DNA from 2 places in the Leucobacter sp. NPDC015123 genome. Region 2 is predicted to be linked to the other one. Evidence: predicted binding sites of a transcription regulator. Region 2 holds the regulator's gene; the other holds the start of a gene.

Region 1 (8,370 bases), on a different contig from region 2:
GAGATCCCTGAAACCTGAGGTGCTGGTTGCGGGCGGCCAAGGAGAGCCGCGGTCGCTGAAGAGCGTCGTGCTCGCCTGCCTCGCGATCACCTACCTCAACCCGCACGTGTACCTCGACACTATGGTGCTCATGGGGTCAATCGGCAACGCCCAGGGGGACCCAGGCAAGTGGTGGTTCGCGCTCGGTGGTGCTGTCGCGAGCATCGGCTGGTTCTTTACGCTCGGCTATGGCGCCCGCGCCCTCACGCGCTTCTTCGCGACCCCTCGCTCGTGGCAGATTCTCGATGGTGTTGTGGCCGCAATCATGCTTGTTATTGCTGCGAGGTTGGCGTTCGGTGGGATCTAGCGTCGACTCGAAGTCCCTGTGCGCCGCGAGCACTGCCGCGGTGTGCGGCTCAGCAAGCTATTCCGCGAGCAACCCGATCAGCTCATCGACGTCTGCCTCGGTCGTGTCCCACGCACACATCAACCTGTACAGGCCGCGCTGTGTTGGCCAGGCGCCGAAGGTGAACCGGCGCTGAGCGCGCTCGGCGACGGCCTCGGGAAGCTCAACGAACACGGCGTTTGACTGGACCGGGAACGCGATTCGCACTCCCGCTGCCGCAGACTGCTCGATGCCAGCAGCGAGGCGAGCTGCCATCGCGTTCGAATGAGTTGCCGACCGGAGCCACAGGTCGCCGCCATAGAGGGCATTGAGCTGGGCCGAAGCGAAGCGCATCTTCGATGCGAGCTGGAGGTTGATCTTGCGCAGGTAGTCGATACCAGCTCCTGTTCCCTGCCGGAGGAGCACGACGGCTTCGGCCCCCAGCCCGCCACTCTTCGTCGCACCGAGGCTGAGCAAATCGGCACCGGCGTCGCTGGAGATCGAGGCGAGGCTCGTGCCGAGGTGCGCGGCGGCAGCGCCGATCCTGGAGCCGTCGATGTGCAGCAGCATGCCGTGCTCGTGGGCGTGATCGGCGAGCTCCCGGATCTCTTGAGGCGTGTAGCTCGTGCCAAGCTCTGTGGTCTGTGAGATCGTCACCGCAAGGGGCTGCGCGCGGTGCTGCGACCCCCACCCCCAGGCCTCGCGATCCACGAGCTGGGGAGTGAGCTTGCCGTCAGGGGTGTCGACCTGCAAAAGCTTCAGCCCACCCGTCTTCTCGGGTGCTCCTGTCTCGTCGGTATTCACGTGTGCCGTTGTGGCGCAGATGACTGCGCCCCATCGTGGGATCGCTGATTGGAGTGCGAGGACGTTGGCTCCCGAGCCGTTAAACACAGGGAAGATCTCGGCCTCCGGACCGAACAGCCTGCGGGCGTGGCCCTGCAGCTCGGACGTCCACGGGTCCCCGCCGTAGGCGACTGCGTGTCCGACGTTGGCGGCTGCGATCGCCTCCATGACCTCGGGGTGAACGCCTGCCCAGTTGTCTGAGGCGAATGCGTGTGGGTGGGCTGCGAAGGAATCGGTCACCCTTTCACCCTAAACCCATGGAGACGTCGAGACCGGCTTCCGCGAACCGCGCAGAACCCACCGAATGCAATCGGCTGTAGGTATGCCGCTCCCCGGCGATCCGGACAGATCTTCTGCAGATACAAGGCGTGGCGGTCGGACCTGCCGAGCCCGTGAGCACTCGCCGATGTCCGACCCGCACCGTAGGGTCAGAGCGACGCGAGATATCAAGGAGGCTCATATGGCGCTGAACTCACTCCCTGTGCGCTGGGTCGAAGAGCATCCGCAAGCGCCGGCAGACCGTGAGGCGTGGTTCGCTCAGGTCCCGGCGGTGAGGCAGCTGCTTGAGGTCGGCATTGAGTTTGGACCCATCACTGTCTTTGTTGGCGAGAACGGTGCGGGCAAGTCGACAATAGTTGAGGCCATCGCCGCGGCGTACGGACTGAACCCCGAGGGTGGCACACACAACGCGAGGCACTCAACGTTCGCGAGTGAGTCTCCGCTTGAGTCTCACCTGCAGCTTGCGCGAGGCGCTGGGGCATCGCGTAAAGGGGTGTTTCTGCGGGCGGAGACGATGCACAGCCATTTTGGGTACCTGTATGAGATTGAGTCGGCAGACAGTGGCCCACTTGGTCGCCACAACTATCAGAGCCATGGCGAGTCCTTTCTTGAGTATCTGGGAGCTCGTGAGCGCGTGCGTGGCTTGTGGGTGTTCGACGAGCCTGAGTCAGCGCTCTCCTTCACGAACTCGCTCGGGCTGCTTGCGCGTATGAGTGAGCTTGCGGCGAACGGGTCGCAGGTCATTCTGTCCACGCACTCGCCGGTACTCGCGGCTGTGCCGGGGGCAGACATTTATGAGCTCGGTGAGTGGGGAATGCGGCGGTCGAGCTATGACGACCTTGAGATCGTCGACGCCTGGCGCAGGTTCATGGCAGCGCCAGACAGGTACCTGCGGCATCTCGAGTAGCGCTCAGCAGAGTCTCAGGTGATGGACTGGCGTGAAATGACGACAGCGATTAAACTTGAGTCATATCGACTCAGGTTTTCTGGCCGGCCGCGGGTGCCGGTCGTGCCGCTCATCACGAAAGGACATCATGCAGGCAAATTGGCAGCCAGCCGAAGGCGAAGGCAAGGAAAGCGCGCTCGAGCAGTTCGGCGTGAACCTCACCGAGGTGGCGCGCTCAGGGAAGCTTGACCCTGTCATTGGACGCGACAGCGAGATTCGTCGCGTCAGCCAGGTGCTCACCAGGCGCACCAAGAACAACCCAGTACTTATTGGCGAACCAGGCGTTGGGAAGACCGCCGTCGTCGAGGGGCTCGCCCAGCGCATCGTCGCCGGCGACGTGGCCGAGTCATTGAAGGGCAAAGAGCTCATCTCGCTCGATATCTCCGCGCTCATCGCTGGCGCAAAGTACCGTGGCGAGTTTGAGGAGCGCATGAAGGCCGTGCTCGCCGAGATCAAGGAGTCTGACGGCCAGATCATCACCTTCATTGACGAGCTCCACACTCTCATGGGGGCCGGTGGCGGGGAGTCGTCAGTCGCAGCGTCGCAGATGCTCAAACCCATGCTGGCGCGTGGCGAGCTGCGGCTGATCGGCGCGACAACGCTCGATGAGTACCGTGAGTACATCGAGAAGGATGCAGCGCTTGAGCGGCGCTTCCAGCAAGTCTACGTTGGCGAGCCATCTGTCGAAGACACTGTGGCTATTCTGCGCGGTTTGAAGGAGCGCTACGAGGCGCATCACAAGGTGACGATCGCCGACTCGGCCCTCGTCGCTGCCGCGTCGCTCTCGAACCGCTACATCACAGCGCGACAGCTGCCCGATAAGGCTATCGACCTCATCGATGAGGCGGCGTCTCGGCTGCGCATGGAAATCGACTCTGCGCCGCTCGAAATCGACGAGCTACGGCGCGCCGTTGATCGCCTGAAGCTCGAGGAGCTCGCGCTCAAGAAAGAAAAGGACGACGCGTCGAAGGAGCGCCTCGCGAAGCTTCGGGCTGACCTCACTGAGAAACAGAACGAGCTTGCTGGGCTCGAAGCGCGGTGGGAGCGCGAGCGTGCCACTCTGAACCGGGTTGGTGAGCTCCGCGAGAAGCTCGATCACAAGCGAATGGACGCGGAGCGCGCGCAGCGTGAGGGCAACCTTGAGCGCGCCTCGAAGCTCCTCTACGGCGAGATCCCGGTCATTGAGAAGGAGCTTGCTGAAGCGGAGCGCGAGGAGCTGCAGGGGGCGGCTGGACCGGACGGTGAGCCGCGCATGGTGAACGAGCAGGTGACTGACGAGGACATCGCCGGAGTTGTCGCGGCCTGGACCGGTATCCCCGTCGGGCGTCTGATGCAGGGCGAGACCGAGAAACTGCTCGCGCTCGAGCACGAACTCTCGAAGCGGGTCGTCGGCCAGGAGGAGGCCTCGCGGGCCGTCGCTGACGCTGTCCGCAGGACGCGTGCGGGCATCGCCGACCCCAACCGCCCAACGGGCTCGTTCTTGTTCCTTGGACCAACTGGCGTCGGCAAGACTGAGCTTGCGAAGGCTCTTGCCGAGTTCCTGTTTGACGATGAGCACGCGATGGTGCGCATCGACATGAGCGAGTACGGCGAGAAGCACTCGGTGTCCCGCCTCGTCGGTGCCCCTCCAGGCTACGTTGGCTACGAGCAGGGGGGTCAGCTTACCGAGGCCGTCAGGCGGCGCCCCTACTCCGTGGTGCTCCTCGACGAGGTTGAGAAGGCACACCCCGAGGTCTTCGACGTGCTCTTGCAGGTGCTCGATGACGGCCGCCTCACTGACGGACAGGGGCGCACGGTTGACTTCCGTAACACGATCCTTATTCTCACTTCGAACCTGGGGAGCCAGTACCTTGTTGATCCAGACATGTCCTGGACCGAGAAGGTTGCGGCCGTGCAGGAGACGGTGCGACGTGCGTTCAAGCCAGAGTTCGTCAATAGACTCGACGAGATGGTGATCTTCCATCCGCTCTCCGTCGACGCGTTGGGGCAGATCGTCGAGATCACCATCGACAGGTTGCAGGCGAGGCTCGCTGAGCGCCGCCTCACGCTCGCGGTCACTCCCGACGCCCGAGCTTGGCTTGCGGAGCGTGGTTACGACCCGATCTACGGTGCGCGCCCGCTCCGGCGGCTCGTGCAGCGTGAAATCGACGATCGGCTCGCTCGGGGGATTCTGGGCGGGGAGATCCGCGATGGCGATGTCGCAAGGATTGACGTCGCACCGGGCGGCGAGGGTCTCGAGCTGCTGCCAGGCACGGCGGCGTAGCAGTCAGTCAGAGGCCTGTCACAACGCGAAGTTGTGGCAGGCCTCTTGCTCTGCGTCGTCTGGGGGAGGTCGGCGCGACAACCGCGAGTGAAAAATCACAAAACGGTAACGGGATTCGATAGGGTGAGTGGCACGCGCAACGCAGCGCGGAGACAGGAGCCCCACTTGTATCGCATGTTTAGCACTTCGGGCGGCCTGATCTCAGCACAGACAGGGCCCGTCAGCCGGCGCGGGGCGCGGACGGCGCTGCTCGCCGCCGTCTTCGTCGTGATGCTCGTCACCGGCCTAGGAACCAACCCATATGCGGCGAGCGCCAGCGTGCTGCAGCTCCACGGCGCGCTCAGCAGGGTGGAAGACTTCGGGATCATCTCGCACCGTGGCGCGGCAGCACTCGCGCCAGAGAACACGCTCGCGGCGATGCGGATCGCGTTTGAGCAGGGCGTCGACTTTGTCGAAGCCGACTTGCACCTCACGGCTGACGGCGTCCCGGTGCTCATGCACGACCCGACGGTTGACAGGACAACGACGGGCACCGGAGCCGTCGCGAACCTCACACTGGCACAGATCCAGGGACTCGACGCCGGATCTTGGTTTGACGGCGCATTTGCTGGCGAACGGGTACCAACGCTCGAGGCGTTCCTCGACGAGCTCGCTCCAACGAACAGTCGTGCCCTCATCGAATTGAAGGGAACGTGGAACGACGAGCAGGTTGCTGGGGCGGTGGCGATGCTCGACGCTCGATACCTGATGAATAGAGTCGCTTTTGAGTCGTTCGAGGTTGATAATCTCGAGCGCCTCGCCGCGCTTGCACCTGACTACGCCCGGGTGATGCTCACCCGGGAATGGGATCGGCCGACGCTCGACCTCGCTGCGTCTCTGAATATCTCGGCGATCGGCGCTCGCGTGAGCGTGTTCGAAGCCGACTTCGGGCTCGTTGATGAAGCCCGAGTGCTCGGGATCGGAACTATGGTGTACACGCTCAATACCGCGAAACAGTGGAAACAGGCGCGCTCGCACGGGATCGACCTGATGATCACCGACGACCCGGTCGCGCTCGACAGCTGGCGGCGCTCTCAGAGCGAGACGGTGTAGCGTCACAGAGGGTGCACACATGCGCCGCTGACGAAGGAGCAACATGGTTACGAGAGTCCCCATCGGTCAATCGGCACTCGAGGTCGCGCCGCTCGCCCTCGGTGCGAATGTGTTCGGCTGGACGGCAGACCGCGACGCGTCGTTCGAGGTGCTCGACGGCTTCGTACGGGGTGGCGGAGACTTCATTGACACGGCTGACGGCTACTCCGCCTGGGTTCCCGGGAACACTGGTGGCGAGTCGGAGACGCTCATCGGGGAGTGGCTGCAGGCTCGCGGCACCCGTGACCGCGTGACCATCGCAACGAAGGTCTCGACGCATCCAGAGTTCTCGGGCCTTGCGGCCGCGAACGTTCGAGCGGCGGCAGACGCGTCGCTTGCTCGCCTACGGACAGACATGATCGATCTCTACTACGCGCATTTTGACGACGCCGACACGCCGCTCGAAGAAACCGTCGCCGCGTTTTCAGAGCTCGTTGACGCTGGCAAGGTGCGCGCGATCGGTGTCTCGAACTACACAGCCGAGCGCGTCACCGAGTGGTTCGAGATTGCCAGGGCTGGTGGCTATCACCTTCCCGTCGCGTTGCAGCCGCACTACAACCTGCTTGAGCGCGACTTCGAGAGGAACGGGCTCCGCGACGTTGCAACGGACGAGAATCTCACAGTGTTCCCGTACTTCGGGCTCGCCAAAGGGTTTCTTGCGGGCAAGTATAGGGACGCCGCCGCCGCTGAGCAGGCAGGGGCGAGCCCCCGTGCGGGGCAAGCCGTCAGCTATCTCGACGACCGCGGGCGCAGTGTGCTCCAGGCGCTCGACGCGATTGCGGAGCGCGAAGGCGTTGAAGTCGCGAGTGTGTCGCTAGCATGGTTGCGGCAGCAGCCGACGGTTGGAGGGCCGATCGCGAGCGCCCGCACAACGGGTCAGTTGGCTGCGCTCCTCGCGTCGATGAACCTCGAACTGAGCGATGAGGATCTGCGCGCGCTGAGCGCAGCCGCTGCGTAGAGGCGTCTCCCGCCCCCTGAACGCGAAGAGCCGCCAGCACCCGAGTGGGGTGCTGGCGGCTCTTCGCTTGGTTCGGAAACCTACCGGGGCTGGCCCGGTGCTATTCTGCGGTGCCGTAGAGACGGTCACCCGCGTCGCCGAGACCCGGAACGATGTACGCGTTCTCGTCGAGACCCTCGTCGAGCGCGCCAAGCACGAGTGTGACGTTGCGGTCGCCCGCGGCCTTGCGCATCGCCTCGACGCCCTCGGGCGTTCCCAGGATGCAGATCGCGGTGATGTCGTCGGCGCCGCGCGCGAACAAGAAGTCAATCGCTGCGGCGAGCGAGCCGCCTGTCGCGAGCATCGGGTCGAGCACGAAGCACTGGCGGCCAGCGAGCGAGTCGGGCAGGCGCTCGGCGTAGGTCGTCGGCTCAAGGGTCTGCTCGTCGCGGACCATGCCAAGGAACCCGACCTCTGCCGTCGGCACGAGCTTCACCATGCCCTCGAGCATGCCGAGGCCCGCGCGCAGAATCGGGACGATGAGCGGGAGCGGCTCGCTGAGTCGCACCCCGGTCGTCTTGGCGACAGGGGTTTGGATCTCGAGGGGATCGACGCGCACCTCACGGGTTGCCTCGTAGGCAAGCAGCGTCATGATTTCTTCGACGAGAAGGCGGAACGTGGGCTGCGGCGTTTTCGCGTCGCGCAGCACCGTCAGTTTGTGTGTGATCAGTGGATGATCTGCAACGAAGACTCGCATACGCCTATTCTATTGCCGTGACCACCATCCCTCCATCACCAGACGAGCTTGCAGCGATGGAACGCGCGCTCGAGTCAGCTCGCGAGGCCGCAGCGGCGGGGGAGATCCCTGTAGGGGCGGTGATCCTTGGCCCTGACGGGACAGTGATCGCGGCAGGTCGGAACGACCGCGAAGCGAACACAGACCCGACGGGTCACGCTGAGGTGATCGCCATCCGTGCCGCGGCCGCCGCGCTCGGCGACAGGATCCTCGACGGGTGCACGCTCGTCGTCACTCTTGAACCGTGCGTGATGTGCGCCGGGGTCATCCTCGCCGCTCGGGTGCCGCGGGTCGTGTTCGGGGCGTGGGACGTGAAGGCCGGCGCTGTCGGGAGCGTGTACGACCTGCTGCGCGACGGCAGGCTGCCGCACCCTGTCCCGGAGGTTACTGCCGGTGTGCGGGCGGACGAGTGCGCTGCCCTCCTCGAGGCGTTCTTCTCGGAGCGTCGCTAGCGGGGCTGCCGCGCCACCCCTGCGCCCGAGCACATCAATCTCTCGAGTGCACACCTTGAAACCCACATCGAGGATGTGGGTTCGCGAAGTTGATGTGTCGAAAGCTGCGGGCCTACGAGATGGCGACAGGCTCGTCCGCGAACGACACTGAGACGGGATCACCCGCAGCGTATGCCGTGTCTGCGCCGTGCTGGGCCGCGATCGTCGTGCCGTCGTGGAGTTCGACAACCGTGCGCCTGATCGATCCGAGGAACCCGCTCGACACGACTGTGCCGCCAGCACCGTCAGCACCACCGGCACCACCACCGGAGTCCGCCCCCGGCCGCGTGACCATCAACCGCACGTGCTCCGGCCGGACG
Region 2 (8,370 bases):
TGGTCGGCGATCACGCCGGTCGGCAGCCGGAGCAGCGAGTGGATCGTCTGGCCGCCGACGTTCAGCGCGGCAACGCCTGTCGGGGCGCACACAGCGATGATCTTCGACGTGTTCCACGACAGGTGGTTCAGGATCGTCGACTTGCCGGTGCCAGCCCGTCCGGTCACGAAGATGTGTTCGCGGGTGTGCTCGATGCGCTCGTAGACGTTGAGTTGCTGGGGGCTGAGTTCGGGGCGCGACACTCGAATAGGCTACCCCGCAATGGGATACTAGTGCGGCGCGTACGCGCGCGGTCCGCATTCGGACCAGACATCTGCCATGGAAGGCGACAAGCTTCGTGCCCCCACTCACCACTACTCGCCGGAACCTCGCGCTCTTTGCGTTAGCCCTTGGCGGATTCGCGATCGGAACGACAGAGTTTGCGACGATGGGGGTGCTCCCTGAGATCGCACACGATCTGGTGCCTGGCTACGCCGCTGACCCGCAATGGGGCATCGCGCAGGCGGGCAACCTCATCACGCTCTATGCGCTTGGCGTTGTTGTCGGTGCGCCCGTGTTCGCCGTGCTCGGCGCGCGAATGTCGCAGACGAAGCTCGCGATCTGGCTGCTCGTCTTACTCATCGCGGGCACCGTCGGCTCCGCGCTCGTGCCGGGCTTCGGCACTGTCGCGGTCTTCCGGTTTATCTCTGGGCTGCCGCACGGCGCCTACTTTGGCGTGGCGTCGTTGCTCGCCGCGAGGCTCATGGGGCCGGGCAACATGGGCAAGGGCATCGCGCTCGCGATGAGCGGGCTCACTGTGGCGAACGTCATCGGCGTTCCGCTCTCGACGGTGCTTGGGCAGCAGCTTGGTTGGCGCTGGGTGTACGCCCTCGTCGCCGTGCTGTTTGCGGCGACGCTGCTGCTCGTTGCGCTGTATGTGCCGCGATTCCCGGGGAGCCCTGAGCGTAGCCCGCTGCGTGAGCTCAGTGCGCTGGGGAGCGCGCGCGTCTGGATCATGGTGGCGGTGCTCTCAATCGGCTTCGGCGGGTTCTTCGCCGTCTACTCCTATATTGCAGAGGTGACGACGCGTGAGGCGGGGCTCGGCGCCGGAATGGTTCCGTGGGTGATTGCGACGATGGGCATCGGCATGGTGCTTGGCAACATCCTCGGCGGGATCCTCACAGATCGGAGCCCGGTCGGCACCGCCATCTGGGGCTTCGTGCTCTTCATCTCGTCGTTCGTGCTCTACTCGCTGTTCGCGGCGCACCCGGTTGGGCTCTTCGCGTTCGCGTTCCTCGTGAGCCTTGCGTCATCAATTTTGCTCCCCGGTTTGCAGGCCCGCCTCATTCGAATGTCGAGCGAGGCGCGGCTGCTGGGCGCCGCGCTCAACCACGCTGCAGGTAACGTGGCGAACAGCCTCGGGGCTTGGCTCGGCGGTCTCGTGATTGCGGGCGGGTTCGGCTATCTCGCACCGGGGTGGCTCGGCGCAGTGCTCGCCGGGGCCGGTTTCGTGCTGCTGCTTGTGAGCCTCGCGGTGCAGCGCCGAGACGGCGGGAAGAGCCTCGACACCGCCGGGATCCCTGTTAGCTAGCCGGCTGCCGCCTGTCAGCCGCCAGTTGCCGGCCGCGGGGGCCGCTACTCGAGCTCGGCTGCAGAAGTGTCGGGTTTGCGCACGAATACAAGCGTGAGGGCGAGTCCGAGCGCAACGACGATGATGAGGCCGAGGATGCCGAAGTGCGTCGCACCAAACCAGCCGATGAACGCAGCCCAGAGCCAGGGCGACAGGAAGCTCATGACTCTGCCGGTCGTGGCGTAGAGGCCGAACACCTCGCCCTGCATGTTCGCGGGCGTCATGTGGGTGAGTAGCGAGCGGCTCGAGGCCTGTGCTGGGCCGACTGCGGCGGAGAGGATGAGCCCGCCGATCCAGAAAATGGACTTGCCCTCCTCTCGGAAGAAGAAGATAAAGAGGCCGCTCACCACGAGGATCAGGAGCGATGTCACGATGATTGCGCGAGGGCCGAACCTGTCGTCGAGCCTGCCCGCGATGATCGTCGAGATACCTGCGACGAGGTTGAGTGCGACGCCGAAGATCATTACCTCGGTCGCAGAGAAACCGAACGACACTGCCGCGAGAATGCCGCCGAACGCGAAGATGCCGGCGAGGCCGTCGCGGTACACGGCGCTCGAAATGAGAAACCAGAAGGTTTGCCGCTGCTCGCGAAACAGCGCGCCGAGGTCTCGCACGAGCACAGCGTAGCTGCGGAAGAACCCGACGCGTGGCCTGTCGGTGCGGGCCGGCGGCTCGGGCACCCACAGTACGAACGGGATCGAGAACACGATCGTCCAGACTGCCGCGCCGACGGCGATGAGTCTGTATGCGAGCCCATCTGACACGTCCATGCCGAACCAGTCGAGTTCGGTGAGCAGGACGACGATGATGAGGGCGACGATGCCTCCGATGTACCCGAGGCCCCAGCCGAGGCCGCTCACGCGTCCGACTGTTTTCTTCGTAGACACATCGAACAGCATCGCGTTGTAGCTGACGCCCGCGATCTCACTTGCGACGGCGCCGAGGGCGACGGCGGCTGCGCCGAACCAGAAGTATTGGGGGTCGGAGTACACGAAGAATAGCGCGAACTGGATGAGCGCAAGTGCAGCAGTTCCGAGTACCACCCAGCGCTTCTTGTTGCCGCGCGCGTCGGCCTGCTGGCCGAGCACGGGGGCGAGCAGCAGGATCAGGATCCCGGCTGCAAACGTGACCCAGCCGTAGCTCGCTGAGAGATCTGCGAGGCCAGTGCAGTACGCGGTTCCAGCGTCGCCGGCTTGTGAGCAGACGAGGCTGCCGTCGGCGTTCTGCGCGGCAACATCATCGGGGAGGAACGCATCGGAGACGAGGTAGAGCGACACCCACACGAACGTGAGGATCACGGAGTTGAATGGTTGCGTTGCCCAGTCCCAGATCGCCCAGGAGGCGACTGTCCGCTTCGTCGCGGGGAGTGGGTTCGGTGCGGGGATTGTCTCGCTCACAGCCCCAGGCTACTGCGTGCGCGGCTACTGGGCGCGGATTATGAGGATTGCTGGGAGATGAACGCTAGGGTGCATCGGATCTGCCACAGGTTGAGGGCTACTTGGGTGGCGATTTGGGCGGACCGGGTCGGAGCCCTGGCGCTGCCTGGGACTCGGGTTTGCGCACGAACGACTGCTTCGTGAACGGATGCTGAGAGTTGAGTGAATTCGACTCAAGTTTGGGTCAATCGACTTGACTCTCGCGGCCGTCTCGCTAAACTTGAGTGCATCAGGCTCAACTTGCCAGTGAGGTGATTTGGGTCCAGCGAACCACCGGCGCACGCCGCCGGTCCCATAACAACGCAAGGAGAATATATGTCACGTGCAGTAGGTATTGACCTCGGCACCACCAACTCGGTTGTTGCCGTTCTTGAGGGCGGCGAGCCCACCGTTATTGCGAACGCCGAAGGCTTCCGCACCACCCCGTCGATCGTCGCGTTTACGAAGGATGGCGAGGTGCTCGTTGGCGAGACCGCAAAGCGCCAGGCAGTCACGAACGTCGACCGTACCCTCGCTTCGGTCAAGCGCCACATGGGCACTGACTGGAAGAGCGACGACATTGACGGCAAGAAGTACACCGCGCAGGAGATCAGCGCTCGCACGCTGATGAAGCTGAAGCGCGACGCCGAGACCTACCTCGGTGACAAGGTCACCGACGCTGTCATCACCGTCCCCGCTTACTTCAACGACGCAGAGCGTCAGGCAACGAAGGAAGCCGGCGAGATCGCCGGCCTCAACGTGCTCCGCATCATCAACGAGCCCACCGCTGCGGCTCTTGCGTACGGCCTCGACAAGGGCAAGGAAGACGAGCTCATCCTCGTGTTCGACCTCGGCGGAGGTACCTTCGACGTTTCGCTGCTCGAGGTAGGCAAGGACGACGACTTCTCGACGATTCAGGTCCGAGCGACAGCCGGTGACAACCGCCTCGGCGGCGACGACTGGGACCAGCGCGTCGTCGATTGGCTCGCGACTCAGTTCAAGAACTCGACCGGCGTTGACGTGTCGGGTGACAAGATTGCACTGCAGCGTCTGAAGGAAGCCGCTGAGCAGGCGAAGAAGGAGCTCTCGAACTCGACGAGCACCCAGATTCAGCTTCCCTACCTCTCGCTCACCGAAAACGGCCCGGCGAACCTCGACGAGACGCTGACCCGCGCGAAGTTCGAGGAGCTCACCAAGGATCTGCTCGAGCGCACCCGCAAGCCGTTCGAGGACGTCATCAAGGAAGCCGGCGTGAAGGTGGCAGACATCGCGCACGTCGTGCTCGTTGGCGGCTCCACCCGCATGCCCGCAGTCACCGAGCTCGTGAAGCAGCTCACCGGCGGCCGTGAGCCCAATAAGGGTGTAAACCCTGACGAGGTCGTGGCAGTCGGCGCGGCCCTCCAGGCAGGCGTTTTGAAGGGTGAGCGCAAGGACGTGCTGCTCATCGACGTGACCCCCCTCTCGCTCGGTATCGAGACCAAGGGTGGCATCATGACGAAGCTCATCGAGCGCAACACCGCGATCCCGACGAAGCGCTCCGAGACCTTCACCACCGCAGAGGACAACCAGCCCTCTGTCGCGATCCAGGTCTTCCAGGGCGAGCGCGAGTTCACCCGCGATAACAAGAACCTCGGAACGTTCGAGCTCACCGGTATCGCACCCGCTCCGCGCGGCGTGCCGCAGGTCGAGGTGACCTTCGACATCGATGCGAACGGCATCGTCCAGGTCTCCGCGAAGGACAAGGGCACGGGCAAGGAGCAGACAATCACCATCTCCGGTGGATCGACGCTCTCGAAGGACGACATCGAGCGCATGGTGCGCGAGGCTGAGGAGCACGCCGCTGACGACAAGAAGCGTCGCGAGGCTGCTGAGCAGCGCAACAACGCCGAGCAGCTCGCCTACTCGGTCGAAAAGCTCATCACTGAGAACGAGGACAAGCTCCCCGAAGACGTCAAGACTGAGGTGCAGGGCGACCTCGACGCGCTCAAGACGGCGCTCGCCGGCGAAGACGATGACGCGGTGAAGACCGCGGCTGACAAGCTTGGCGAGAGCCAGCAGAAGCTCGGTGAGGCGATCTACGCTCAGGCGCAGGAGGCACCTGAGGCAGCAGCGGAAGGCGCGGAGTCGAACGATGAGGACGTTGTCGACGCTGAGGTTGTTGAAGACGACGAGGAGCAGAAGTAACCATGGCACACGAGGAACATCTGGGCGACGACCAGCCGGTGAACGATGTTCCGGCGGGCCAGGCCGACGACGCATCGCAGAACGATGCGGCATCGGCCCCCGGGGCGGAGGGAACCCCCTCCGCTCCCGGGCCGGAAGGCGACGATCTCACGGTAGACGACATTCTCGGCGCTGAGCAGACCGAGGCGGCCGCTGGCGCGGACGCCGACGCTGCCGAGGGCGACGAGGAGAACCCCTACCTTGAGGATCTCCGTAGGCTCACGGCCGAGTACGCGAACTACCGGAAGCGTACCGAGGCGAACGTCGAGCTCGACAAGCAGCGCGCGAAGGCCTCGGTCGTGCTGCAGCTGCTGTCGGTACTCGACGACCTCGACCGTGCAGAACAGCACGGCGACTTGACCGAGGGCAGCGCATTCGCCACGATCGCGCAGAAGCTGCGCGCCAGCCTTGAACGGCTCGGCGTCGAAAGCTTCGGCGAGAAGGGGGAGCCTTTCGACCCGCAGGTGCACGAAGCAATCGCTCAGGTGCCGGTTCCCGGCACCGAGCAGCACACTGTGCTTGACGTAGTCGAGCGGGGCTATCGCATCGGAGATGTTGAACTGCGCCCCGCCAAGGTAGCGGTGGCGGTGGGAGCTGATGGCTAGTCAAGATTGGTTAGACAAAGACTTCTACCGCACTCTCGGGGTCTCGAAGGATGCCGACGACGCTGAACTGAAAAAGGTTTACCGCAAGCTTGCGCGAAAGTATCACCCTGATTCGAACCCAGGAGATGCGGCCGCTGAAGCAAAGTTCAAGGAGATTTCCGAGGCCTACTCGGTGCTCTCCGACAAAGAGCAGCGCTCTGAGTACGACCAGATTCGGGCGATGGGAGCCGGCGGTGCCCGGTTCACATCGGGTGGCCAGGGCGGCCAGGGCTTCGAGGATGTCTTCGGTGGCATGTTCGGCGGCGGCCACGGTGGCAGGAACACGCAGTACACGTTCCAGCAGGGCGGCGGCTACGACGACCTGTTCAACATGTTCGGTGGCGCGCCGCGCGGCCCCCAAAAGGGTCGTGATGTGAACGCGTCGACGACGATCGATTTCGAGACTGCGGTGAGTGGCGACACTGTCACGCTGCAGACCTCGACTGGCAACGTGAAGGTCAAGATCCCTGCCGGGGTTTCCAACGGCCAGAAGATCAGGTTGCGTGGCAAGGGCGAACAGGGGCCTGCGGGTACGCCTGCGGGAGACCTGCTGCTCACGGTTACCGTGCGCAAGCACCCGGTGTTCGAGCGCGACGGTCAGAACCTGAAGCTCAAGCTCCCTGTGACGTTTACCGAGGCGACACTCGGCGCGACAGTCGAGGTGCCAACACTTGGTGGCGACACCGTGAAGCTCAAAGTGCAGCCTGGGACCCCGAGCGGCAGAGTGCTGCGCGTGAAGGGCCGCGGAGTGAAGACCTCAAAGGGCACGGGAGACCTGCTCGCAGAGATTCAGGTCGCGGTTCCGAGTCACCTGAGCGACGAGGCGCGCGAGGCGCTCGAAGCGTTTCAGCAGGTCGAGCCGCAGGAGAACCCGCGCGCGGATCTGCTCTCGCGGGCTCGCGCCTAGCTCACAACGAAACACAACTCAGAAGAAAGGCGTAGGGAGGGGCAATGGTCAACGTGCCAATGGACAGGTTTACTCCGGTCTTTGCGATCGCCGCTGCCTCCGAACTCGCCGAGATGCACCCGCAGACGCTGCGGCAGTACGACCGAATCGGGCTCGTGGTGCCGCAGCGTACGAGCGGAAACACGCGGCGATACTCCCTCTACGACGTGCACAGGCTGCGTGAGGTCGCGAGACTCTCTGCAGAGGGCCTGAGTCTCGAGGGGATTCGCCGCGTGTTGACGCTCGAGGACCGGGTGCGCGAGCTTGAGTCCCAGGTGCATGAGCTCGAACGTGCACTGTCAGACGAAATGCTCAAGCGCCCGGAGCGCCGCGTCTTCGCGGCCGGGGCTGGCGGCGAGGTCGTCACGTTGCGGCGCGGAACTCGCACGCGTCGCAACGCGGAAGTTGTTGTGTGGAAGCCGTAGCTGCGCGGCTCGAAGAGTTCTGCGGGGCGCTCAGTCGCGACCCCGATTTCGACGCGCCAGAGCTCCAGGCGTACGACACTGCAGACGTGCACATCCTGACCGCCGCGGCCGAGCGCGTTCGCTCTGCTGCGCCTGGAACCGTCGTCACGATTGGTGACAGGCACGGGGCGCTCACTCTTGGCGCGGCAGCAGTGCTCGGCGCTGGTGCTGTCAGGTCCTATCAGGATCCAGTGCTCGGCGAGCGGGCTCTCGCGGCCAATGCGGTGAGGCTCGGCCTGCGAGACCGCTACGAGTCAGCACCCCTCGGACCCGAGCTTCTCGATGGGGCCGAGACAGTGCTTGTGCAGTTGCCCCGCGGCCTCGAAGCGCTCGAGGAGATCGCGTGGAAGATCGCGCGCTTCGCGAGCCCAACCGTGCGCGTGTTCGCGGGCGGCCGGGTGAAGCACATGACCCGTGCCCAGAACGACGTTCTCGGGCGGTACTTCGGCGCGGTGACCGCCGGCCTGGGGTGGCGAAAGTCCCGGGTGCTGCAGGCGACGTCCCCGCTCCCGATGCTTGCCGGTGCGAAACCGCCGTTTCCGAAGTGGGGGCAGGATCGCGAGCTCACGTTTGGCCTCGCGGCGTTTGGCGCCACTTTCGGTGGCACCAAACTCGACCACGGCAGCCGGCTGCTGCTCAGCACCTTCGAACGAGGTGGGGCCGGTGCAAGCTGGGCCGACATCGCCCCGGGCGCCAACGTATTTGACCTGGGTTGCGGAAGCGGTGTGCTCGCGGTGTCCGCTGCGCTCGCATTGCCGAGCGCGCGAGTTCTTGCGAGTGATCAGTCGGATGCGGCCGTTCGCTCGGCCGCGCTGACTGCCGAGGCAGCTGGAGTCGGGGAGCGGATGGCGATTCACCGGGCTGATGGCGCTGAGGCGGTCGCTGACGGGTGGGCTGACCTCGTGCTACTCAACCCGCCGTTCCACACCGGATCGACAGTGCATGCGGGGGTAGCCCACCGGCTGATCCGTGACTGTGCGCGCGTGCTGAAGCCCGGCGGCGAACTGCGTATCGTGTTCAACTCGCACCTCGGTTATCGACGGCTCCTTGAACGCGTCATTGGCCCCGC

The links. The regulator HspR, encoded in region 2, represses chaperone genes until heat shock. The targets are predictions, from matches to a motif close to AAGTTGAGTCNNNNNGACTCAACTT.
Region 1: ACF07D_RS05585 (ATP-dependent Clp protease ATP-binding subunit) is a predicted target of HspR. The motif match lies at 2,446-2,470, and genes of this name have one in related genera.

Annotation. Positions count from the first base shown of each region.
Region 1 is NZ_JBIBVH010000002.1:391,450-399,819, reverse strand. It holds gene ACF07D_RS05600 (LysE/ArgO family amino acid transporter) at 1-346, shown strand, start outside; gene ACF07D_RS05595 (low specificity L-threonine aldolase) at 404-1,447, opposite strand; gene ACF07D_RS05590 (AAA family ATPase) at 1,668-2,393, shown strand; gene ACF07D_RS05585 (ATP-dependent Clp protease ATP-binding subunit) at 2,521-4,695, shown strand; gene ACF07D_RS05580 (glycerophosphodiester phosphodiesterase family protein) at 4,870-5,787, shown strand; gene ACF07D_RS05575 (aldo/keto reductase) at 5,831-6,784, shown strand; gene upp (uracil phosphoribosyltransferase) at 6,885-7,520, opposite strand; gene ACF07D_RS05565 (nucleoside deaminase) at 7,538-8,011, shown strand; gene ACF07D_RS05560 (ABC transporter ATP-binding protein) at 8,124-8,370, opposite strand, start outside.
Region 2 is NZ_JBIBVH010000006.1:117,747-126,116, reverse strand. It holds gene ACF07D_RS12555 (ATP-dependent RecD-like DNA helicase) at 1-242, opposite strand, end outside; gene ACF07D_RS12550 (MFS transporter) at 338-1,570, shown strand; gene ACF07D_RS12545 (MFS transporter) at 1,615-3,006, opposite strand; gene dnaK (molecular chaperone DnaK) at 3,361-5,208, shown strand; gene ACF07D_RS12535 (nucleotide exchange factor GrpE) at 5,211-5,852, shown strand; gene ACF07D_RS12530 (DnaJ C-terminal domain-containing protein) at 5,845-6,798, shown strand; gene ACF07D_RS12525 (heat shock protein transcriptional repressor HspR) at 6,843-7,262, shown strand; gene ACF07D_RS12520 (class I SAM-dependent methyltransferase) at 7,250-8,370, shown strand, end outside.